DNA from 3 places in the Streptosporangium heterodermiicola genome. Region 3 is predicted to be linked to each of the others. Evidence: riboswitches for the same ligand, from Rfam matches in the RefSeq annotation. Region 3 holds a riboswitch; each other region holds the start of a gene.
The links. A riboswitch is a leader RNA that binds a small molecule or an ion and turns the genes downstream of it on or off. The one in region 3 is predicted to bind S-adenosylmethionine.
Positions count from the first base shown of each region.

Region 1: linked by a shared signal. The riboswitch ahead of ACSC1Q_RS33070 (aminotransferase class V-fold PLP-dependent enzyme) and the one ahead of ACSC1Q_RS33995 (glutathione S-transferase C-terminal domain-containing protein) in region 3 are both predicted to bind S-adenosylmethionine.
Region 2: linked by a shared signal. The riboswitch ahead of thrC (threonine synthase) and the one ahead of ACSC1Q_RS33995 (glutathione S-transferase C-terminal domain-containing protein) in region 3 are both predicted to bind S-adenosylmethionine.

Region 1 is NZ_JBPJSR010000019.1:127,409-130,675, forward strand. Features, by position in the region: gene ACSC1Q_RS33060 (cytochrome P450) at 1-292, opposite strand, end outside; gene ACSC1Q_RS33065 (TerC family protein) at 393-1,295, opposite strand; SAM riboswitch class IV at 1,529-1,644, shown strand; gene ACSC1Q_RS33070 (aminotransferase class V-fold PLP-dependent enzyme) at 1,697-3,004, shown strand; gene ACSC1Q_RS33075 (NADH-quinone oxidoreductase subunit D) at 3,022-3,267, shown strand, end outside.
Region 2 is NZ_JBPJSR010000044.1:27,142-30,408, forward strand. Features, by position in the region: gene ACSC1Q_RS41765 (S1 family peptidase) at 1-1,026, shown strand, start outside; SAM riboswitch class I at 1,271-1,413, shown strand; gene thrC (threonine synthase) at 1,428-2,720, shown strand; gene ACSC1Q_RS41775 (MoaD/ThiS family protein) at 2,743-3,018, shown strand.
Region 3 is NZ_JBPJSR010000021.1:34,226-37,492, reverse strand. Features, by position in the region: gene ACSC1Q_RS34000 (FAD/NAD(P)-binding protein) at 1-652, opposite strand, end outside; gene ACSC1Q_RS33995 (glutathione S-transferase C-terminal domain-containing protein) at 649-1,584, opposite strand; SAM riboswitch class IV at 1,624-1,736, opposite strand; gene ACSC1Q_RS33990 (DUF402 domain-containing protein) at 1,789-2,310, shown strand; gene ACSC1Q_RS33985 (ABC transporter permease) at 2,530-3,267, opposite strand, start outside.

The DNA of each region.
Region 1 (3,267 bases), on a different contig from region 3:
GGAGCCTGGTGTGCACCGGCGGCTCGACGTCGAGCATCCCGGCCCTGATCACCCGCCAGAACGGGTCCTGGAAGTCCGGGTCGTCCGGCCTGCCGAACTCCCGGTGCGAGGCCACGTGCAGGTAGGAGCGGCCGAGCCTGCGGTCCCGCAGCAGCGCGTTGACGTCGGCGTGCCTGGCCACCAGCCACTGGCCGGTCGGCTCGAAGAAGCTGACCGGCCGCTCCCGTCTCAGTTCGTCGTAGACGTCGTAGGGGTGGGCGACGAATTCCGGATTCCAGGGATCAAAGCGCACGTAGGCATCGTAATCCCCGGTCTCGGCGATCCCCGGTCTCGATGGCCTCCGGCCTTGGTGACCACCGGCCTCGGTGATCTCCGGCCTCGGTGATCTCCGGCTAGGATCCGGCTCGCTCGTCGGGCTTCCCCCTCTCGGCCGGCTCGTCCGCCCGGCCCGCCGGGGCCGCCTGGGCCGCCTGGGCCGCCTGGGCCGCCTGACCCACCGAGGTCTCCGGGGTCTCCGGAGATCCCTGGGTCTCCGGGCCCGCCTCGCTCTCGGCCTCGTAGCGGGAACGCAGCTCGACCGGCTTCCGCCGCTTCGCCTTGCCGCGCATCCGGATGTTCAGCAGCTCCACCAGCAGCGAGAACGCCATCGCGAAGTAGATGTAGCCCTTGGAGATGTGCTGCTCGAAGCCCTCGGCGATGAGCACGACGCCGATCAGCACCAGGAAGGACAGGGCGAGCATCTTGATGCTCGGGTGCCGCTCCACGAAACGGCTGATCGGCCCGGAGGCGACCAGCATCACGATGACCGAGACGATGACAGCCGCGATCATGACACCCAGTTCGTCGACCATGCCGACCGCGGTGATCACCGAGTCGAGCGAGAAGACGACGTCGAGGATCATGATCTGGATGATCACCGAGGTGAAGGACGCGGCCACCCTGCCCTCGGAGTGGCCGGAGTCGCCCTCCAGGCTGCCGTGCATCTCGTGGACGCTCTTGCCCAGCAGGAACAGGCCGCCGAGTATCAGGATCAGGTCGCGCCCCGATATCCCCTGCCCGAAGAGCTCGAACATCGGTTCGGTGAGTCTCACCACCCACGACAGCGCCAGCAGCAGCAGGAGACGGCTGATCAGGGCGACGGCGAGGCCGAGCCTGCGCGCCTTGTCGCGCTGTTCGGGCGGGAGCTTGCTCACCAGGATCGAGATGAAGATGATGTTGTCGATTCCCAGGACGATCTCCAGGGCGACAAGGGTGAAGAACCCTATCCATATCTCCGGGTTGGTCACCCAGTCCATTGTTTTCTCCTTCGTCGGTCGGCGCATGAGCACACCGTCGGCCAACTGCCCGAACGCTTGTCCGGCTGACTGCCAGGACGACCGGGAGACGCCCGGAGTTCCTTCCCTCTCATCACACTTCGCTGTCAAATTCGCCAAGTGCCTCCGAGGGCGCTCGTTCCGGCTCCGATATCGGGTTGATCACGTTTCGGACTTGCGGGGCACCGCGGGGTGTCGGTTATAGTTCCCCCGTAGGTCATGAGTGCCAGTGACAAGCCCCGGCTCGCTGGCCGGCAACCCTCGCGTCCGCGGCGGGGTGCCCCGGGTGAGGACCTGGTCCGGCACGAGGTGTGCCGGGCAAGCGCGGGCTCCAGGCACCTGTGTCATGGGTTGGGGTCCGATGACCTCGAAGGAGCCCTGGCATGTCCACCCTGACGATCTTCAGCACCCCCGAGAGCACCGTCGTCCCGGTGAGCGTCCCCGAGACCCGCGCGTCCTCCGGTGACCGCCCGATCCCGGCCGTGCTCGGCTCGGACCTGGAGGTCCCGGTCAGGGGCGGCAGGCTCGTCCGCTACGCCAACCTCGACTACGCCGCGAGCGCCCCCTGTCTGGAGCCGGTGAGCGCCGCCGTCGCCGCCGCGCTCCCGGCCTACTCCAGCGTCCACCGCGGCGCCGGGTACGCGTCCCAGTTGACCACGGCCCGCTACGAGCAGGCCAGGCACACGGTGCGCGCCTTCGTGGGTGCCCGTCCCGACGACTCGGTGATCTTCACCCGCAACACCACGGACGCGACCAACCTGCTGGCCCGCAGCCTGCCCGAGGGCACCACCGCCGTGGTCTTCGAGACCGAGCACCACGCCTCGCTGCTGCCCTGGGACCGGGTCGTGCGGCTCGCCGCCCCCGCCTTCCCCGGCGAGGCCGTCCGCGCCGCCGACGACGCCCTCGCCGCGATCGACGGCCCCAAGCTGCTGGTCGTGACCGCCGCCTCCAACGTCACCGGGGAGCTCTGGCCGATCGCCGCGCTGGCCCACATCGCCCACCGCCACGGGGCCCGCGTCCTCGTCGACGCCGCGCAGCTCGTCCCGCACCGCCGCCTCAACCTGACGGCGCTCGACCTGGACTACGTGGTCTTCTCCGGCCACAAGCTCTACGCGCCGTTCGGCACGGGCGCGCTGATCGGCCGTTCCGACTGGCTCGCCGAGGCAGACCCGTACCTGCGGGGCGGCGGCGCGGTGAAGGCCGTGGAGGACGACGGCACCGAGTGGCACGACGACCCCGAGGCCCGGCACGAGGCCGGGACCCCGAACGTGCTGGGCGCCGTCGCGCTCGCCGCGGCCTGCGACGCCCTCACCGCCACCGGCTGGACCCCGCTGGTCCGCGAGGAGGAGCGCCTCCTCGGGCGCCTGCGCGCGGGCCTCGCCTCCGTCCCCGGCGTGCACGAGCTGTCCCTGTGGGGCCCGGACCACCCGCGCGTCGGCATCGTCTCCTTCGTGGTGGACGGCTTCACCGCCCGCGAGGTCGCCGAGGCCCTGTCCGGCGACTACGGCATCGGCGTCCGCGACGGCAAGTTCTGCGCCCACCCCTTCGTACGGCACCTGCTGGGCGCCAAGGACGGCGGCTGCGACGACGTCACCGCCTCAGCCGTCCGCGCCTCCATCGGCATCGGCACGACCTCCGAGCACGTCGACCGGTTGGTCGACGCCCTGCGGGATCTTGCCTCGCGCGGCTGACGTGACAGCATGGCCCTATGACTGAAGGCGCGCCCCGCGAGCTGAGCGTGGGAATGGGGGCGGGAGCCGAGGCCGTGCGGGGGGCGCACGGCAAGGAGCTCGCGACCGAGGACATGATCCTCAACATCGGCCCGCAGCACCCGTCCACGCACGGCGTGCTGCGGCTGCGCCTCACCCTGGACGGCGAGCGGATCAGCTCGGCCGAGCCGATCGTGGGCTACATGCACCGGGGCGCGGAGAAGCTCTTCGAGGTGCGCGACTAC
Region 2 (3,267 bases), on a different contig from region 3:
GTGGTCGTCCTCGTCCCGCTCCCCAACGTCGCCCAGACCGTCGTCGAGAGCGCCGGCGTGGACAGGACCGCGGTGGTCGTGCTGCCCTCCACCGAGGTTCCCCAGCCCCTGTACAACCTGGTGGGCGGGGACGCCTACTACATCGGCGTCACCAGCCGCTGCTCGATCGGCTTCCCCGTGCTCAAGGGCACCCAGAACGGCTTCGTCAGCGCCGGGCACTGCGGCAACCCCGGTAACACCACCACCGGCTTCAACCGCGTCGCCCAGGGCGTCTTCCAGGGATCGTCCTTCCCGGGCAACGACTACTCCTGGGTCGCGACCAACGCCAACTGGACGGCCACGCCGGCGGTGGGCAACAGCGAGGGTGGCACCGTCCCCGTCGCCGGCGCCCGGGTCGCCATCGAGGGGGCCTCGGTCTGCCGGTCGGGCTCCACCACCGACTGGCACTGCGGCGTCATCCAGCAGCGCGACGCCAGCGTCACCTACCCCCAGGGCACCGTCTTCCAGCTGACCCGCACCAGCGTCTGCGCCGAACCCGGCGACTCCGGCGGCTCCTTCATCTCCGTCGACCAGGCCCAGGGCGTCACCTCGGGCGGCTCCGGCGACTGCAGCCAGGGCGGCACCACCTACTTCCAGCCGATCGCCGAGATCCTCACCGCCTACGGACTGAGCCTGCGGACCACCGCTGGCAATCCGCCGCCGCCGGTCACGGGCACCTGCACCGGCTTCCCGAACGTCTACACCGGCACCCTGTCCACCGGCCAGTCCGCCTACCAGCCGAACAACCTCTACTACCGGTCGACCGTCAGGGGCCCGCACACCGCCTGCCTGGACGGCATCGAGGGGACCGACTTCGATTTGTACCTGCAGAAGTGGAACGGGACGAGCTGGACGGTCGTCGCCACCTCCGACGGCGCGGGTCCCGACGAGAGGATCTCCTACACCGGCACGGCCGGCTACTACCGCTACCGGGTGTTCTCCACGGCCGGCTCCGGCCCGTACACCCTGGGGTACCGGACACCGTAGCCCCGCGACGGCCGGGAGAAGGGGTGAGGCCCCCGCCGGGCCCGCGATCACCGAGGATCGCGGGCCCGGCGGGGGCCTCACCCGCTTTCCGGGCCGTGTGCCGGATGCCTCGCGACCGGCGCCCCGGCTCCGGTTGTCCGCTGGATAACACGCCATGTCTCGCACAGCGAGACAAGGAGTCAGGAGGGCGGCGGGGCGGGGTAGAGTGCTTAGGACCTGCGCGTCAGGTTCCAAACTGAATATTTGCTCATCCAGAGGGGTGGAGGGACCGGCCCTGCGAAGCCCCGGCAACCATCCCGGTTCAAGACTCGCGATCTGCGCGAGGTCGGCCGGGACAGGTGCCAATTCCGGTCTGTGACCAGGGTGGTCCGCAGACGAAGATGAGGGAAAGGCCTCGCTTCATGGCGCTCGCAACCACTGAGAACAACACCACCTCCTCCGGTCGTGCCGGCGGCGCGCGTGACCCGCGCTTCGGCCCCGCCGTGGCCCTCTCCTGCCGGGAGTGCGGTGCCCGCTACGACCTCGGCCCCGACTTCGCCTGTACGGAGTGTTTCGGGCCCCTTGAGATCGCGTACGAGTTCGGGCGTGTGACCCGGGAGCGCATCGCCGAGGGGCCGACCAACATCTGGCGCTACCGCTCGCTGCTGCCCGTCCCCGAGGACGTGGCCGGCAAGCCCAACATGGCGCCCGGCTGGACCAAGCTCGTCAACGCCGGAAACCTCGCCCGCGAGCTGGGCATCCGCTCCCTGCACGTGAAGGACGACTCCGGCAACCCCACGCACTCCTTCAAGGACCGCGTGGTGGCCATCGCCGTCGAGGCGGCCCGCAGCTTCGGGTTCCACACCCTCTCCTGCTCCTCCACCGGCAACCTGGCCGGCGCCGTGACCGCCGCCGCCGCGCGGGCCGGGCTGGACGCCTGCGTGTTCATCCCCTCCGACCTGGAGCAGGCCAAGATCGTCATGGCCTCCGTGTACGGCGGCAGGCTCATCGGCATCGAGGGCACGTACGACGACGTGAACCGCTTCTGCTCCGAGCTCATCGGCGACGAGCTGGGCGACCAGTGGGGCTTCGTCAACGTCAACCTCCGGCCCTACTACGCGGAGGGGTCCAAGACCCTGGCGTACGAGATCGCCGAGCAGCTCGGCTGGCGCATCCCCGACCAGATCGTCATCCCGGTCGCGTCGGGCTCGCAGCTCACGAAGGTCGACAAGGGCTTCAAGGAGCTGATCGCGCTCGGCCTGGTCGAGGAGAAGCCCTACAAGATCTTCGCGGCCCAGGCCGAGGGGTGCTCCCCGGTCTCCGCCGCCTACAAGGCGGGCCACGACGTGATCCGCCCGGTCAAGCCGGACACGATCGCCAAGTCGCTGGCGATCGGCAACCCGGCAGACGGCCCGTACGTCCTGGACATCGCCCGCCGCACCGGCGGAGCGGTCGAGGACGTCACCGACGCCGAGATCGTCGACGCGATCCGGCTGCTGGCCAGGACCGAGGGCATCTTCGCCGAGACCGCCGGAGGCGTCGTCGTCGGGGTGCTGCGCAAGCTGGTCGCCGCGGGCACGCTCGACCCCGACGCCGAGACCGTGGTCCTCAACACCGGCGACGGCCTCAAGACCCTTGACGCGGTGGCCGCGGAGGCGCGCCCGACCGCGGTGATTCGGCCGTCCCTTGACGCATTCCGTGCGGCTATCGCCTAGAAATCGTGAAAGGTACTGAATTATGAGCGTTTCTGTGCGGATTCCGACGATTCTCCGGACTTACACCGATGGTGCTGCCGAGGTGAACGGAGAGGGTGAGACCCTGCGCGATGTTCTGCAGAAGCTCGACGCGGACTTCCCGGGGATCGGGGCCCGGATTCTCGATGACGCGGGAAAGATCCGACGTTTTGTCAACGTCTATGTAGGGGATGAGGACGTCCGTTTTGTCGACAACCTCGACACGGCCACGCCCTCCGGCGTCCAGGTCTCCATCATCCCGGCGGTGGCCGGAGGCTGATCCTCCCGCCCTGACGCGGCCCTGACCGCCCAGCGCCGCCTCGGCGCCGCCCCAGGGGCGTCCACGACTCCACGGCACCCGCCCGGCTCCGGCCGGGCGGGTGCCGTGTTTTATGACACAAGCTCATATTCGTGGAGTAGATGGATAATGTAACCCTTAACTAACTAATAGTGATAGTGAAACTCTCTCCTCGTACTAAAAGCTCTCGTAAAGAGGTAGTTTGGTGCTTGACTCTGTTGCCCTACCGCT
Region 3 (3,267 bases):
GGTCGACGAAGGCGAGGCCCATCCCCCGCATGAGCACCGGTTCCCCGGCGGGGACGGCGTCCAGGTCGAGGTCCGCCGCGTAGCCGGTGGGCAGGTAGCGCAGCCCGCCGCGCGCGGCCAGACCGGCCAGCTCGCCCTCCTCCCTCGTCGGTGTCACGTCGCCGTGTCCCTGGGCGAGGATCACCGCGTCGGCCTCGATCGTCCGGCCGTCCTCCAGTTTCACCACCTGCCCGCCCGGGACGTCGGCGAGGTCGACGGCGCGGGCGGCGTGCACGTGCACCCGGACGCCGCGTGGCGCGTTCGCCACCGCGTGCCGGAAGACGTGGGAGAGGTAGCCGTTCTGCGCCGGGCGGGAGGCGAACCCGCCGGGGTCGCCGCCGAGCCACTCGGCCAGCGTGGGCCCGGGGCGGATCGGCCCCTCGCAGCGCACCGACTCGTCGGTGAAGAGCGTCACGTCGGCGGCGGCGGAGTTCATCCAGAGCAGGTCCGGCTGGTCGTGGCGCCAGACGCGCCCGCCGCCCGGCGGGTGGGGGTCGATCACGTGGACGTCCAGCGACGGCCAGCCGAGCAGGTCGGTGGCGTTGGCGCAGATGCGCTCCACCAGGCAGGTGCCCGTCGGCCCGGCTCCGACGACGGCGATCGAGGCGCTCATACGGCGGCTCTGCGGTGCGGCTGGTCCCAGTCGGCATGCAGCGGCTCGACCGGGATCCGCCAGGCGCCGGTCTCGCCCTTCGCCGGGGAGATGACGGTGAAGTCGGTGTTCTCGCGGAAGGCGGGGTGGGCGTACAGGTCCCTGGCGTAGTCCCACAGGTTGGGGAAGGCGGTGAGCGGGCGCTCACTGATCCTCGCCGCCGGGTTGTCGCTCAGGTCGAAGCGGAGCAGGGTCGGCCAGAGCCGCACGTCCGACTCGGTGATCCCCGAGCCGAACAGGAACCTGCGGTCGGCCAGGCGGTCGTCCAGCTCGTCCAGGAAGGCGACCACGGCCGCGCGCGCCTCGGTGTACGCGGTCTCGGTGGTGGCCGCCGCCACACGGCCCGCCGCCGTGTTGACGATCTCGTAGATCCTCGTGTTGAGCTCGTCGATCTCCGGCCTGAGCTCCTCGGGGTAGAGGTCGGCGTCGGGGTCGCCGCCGAACCGGGTGGCCAGGTCGATCGTGATGTCGGGGAAGTCGTTGCTGACGATGCGGCCGGTCGTCCTGTCCCACAGCACCGGCACCGAGACGTGCCCGTCGAAGCCGGGCTCGGTCACCTCGTACGCCTGCCGCAGGACGGTGAACCCGTTGACCGGGTCGGCGCCGCGCCGCTCGCGGAACGCCCACCCGCGGCCGTCGCGCTCGTCGTCGACGTAGGAGAGCGAGACCACGTCCTGGAGTCCCTTGAGGGAGCGCACGATGGCCGCGCGCTGGGCGTACGGACAGACGGCCGCGACGTAGAGGTGGTAGCGGCCCGGCTCCGCGGGGAAGGCGGGTGTGCCGACGCGCCCCTGGAAGGGGTAACGCGGGCCGGGCCTGCCACCGGGCCGGTAGTGGCCGTGGGTGTCGAGGTCGACGGGGCTCGCGTGGTTCAGTGTGCTGGTCTTCGACATGTGGCACTCCCGGGCATGTCTCGGTGACCCCTGTGAAGGGGTCCGCGCTTGCGGCACGCCCACCGTGCCGCCTGGTCTCCCCCGGGGGCACCCCGCCGCGGTGCGAGGGTTGCCGGTCAGCCAGCCGGGGCTTCTCACTGACACTCTTAACCTATTTAGAAGGTAGGAAATACATAGATCTCTGTCAAGCCTTAGTGTCGGGGAATGTCCTATGAGAGTGTGAATGTGGTCTACCGCAAGTACGACGGGTCACTGCACTGGCACCACCGCGGCCTGTTGCTCGGCGAGGACGAGCACGGGGTGTGGACGGGCTGCGTGGCCGACTCCAGCGGCCACAAGGGCGACGGTCCCGCGGTCGCCTGGCCGCATCCGTTCGTGATGCTCTTCCCCCGCGACGCCTGGTGGACGGCCGCCTTCAACGCCGCCCCGCACAAGCACGAGATCTACTGCGACATCTCCACGGTGCCCGAGTGGAGCGACGGCGAGGTCACCATGGTCGACCTGGACCTCGACGTGATCCGGACCCGCCGCAACCTGCTCAAGGGCCGCGCGAGCCGGGTCTTCCTGGACGACGAGGACGAGTTCGAGGAGCACCGGGTCAAGTACGCCTACCCGCCCGGCGTGGTGGAGAACGCCCGCGCCTCGGCCGCCTGGCTGATGGACGCCGTCACCGCCCGCACCGCCCCCTTCGGGGACGCGCCGCACTGGCTCACCCTGGTCAGCTGAGCCGGGTCGTCCTGAGCCTGGCGGACATCAGGGCTCCGGGCATCCGGGCATCCGGGCTCCGGGCATCCGGGCTCTGTGGCCGGCTCGTCGGGCCCGGTCACCGAACTTCCCCGAAACCACCCCGCCCGCCCGTGTCCCCCGACGCCGGAGACCACCGGGCCCGCCTCGCCGGGGCCCGGTGGTCTCCTTCCGTACGGGCGGGGTCGCGCCCCCACCACCTCAGCGGGCGCGGCGGCGGAACAGCCTGCCGGAGAGGGCCGCCGAGACCAGCAGGAAACCGCCGCACCAGGCCAGCGCCTTCCACGGATCGCCGCCCACCGGCTGACCGAGCAGCAGGCCGCGTACGGACTCGATGATCGGGGTGGCCGGCTGGTTCTCCGCGAACCCGTGCAGCCACGCGGGCATGGTGTGCACCGGGACGAAGGCGCTGCTCGGGTAGGGCAGGAACATCACGAGGAAGGTGAAGCCGCCCGCCGCCTCCGGCGTCCTGGACAGCAGGCCGACCACGGCCGAGACCGAGGAGATCGCCAGGACGAACACCACCAGGACGCCCACCGCCGCGGCCCAGCCCGACAGGCCCGCCTCCGCCCGGAAGCCGAGCAGGAACGCGACGACGAACACGATGACGAGCGAGGTGAGGTTGCGCACGGTACTGGCGGCCACGTGCCCGCCCAGGAACGCCCCGCCGCCGACGTCCATCGACCTGAACCTGTCGACGATCCCCCGGCTCATGTCCTGGCTGACGGCGACCGCGGTCAGGGAGGCGCCGTAGGAGGCGCACATGACGAGGATGCCGGGGACGGCGTAGGTGACGTAGTCGACGCCGGTCTGGATCGCGCCACCGAACAGGTAGACGAACAGCAGCATGACCAGGACGGGCATCAGGAACGAGGTGAGCAGCGCGTCGAGGTTGCGCAGCGACAGGCGGACGGCACGGCCGGTCATCACCGGCCAGGC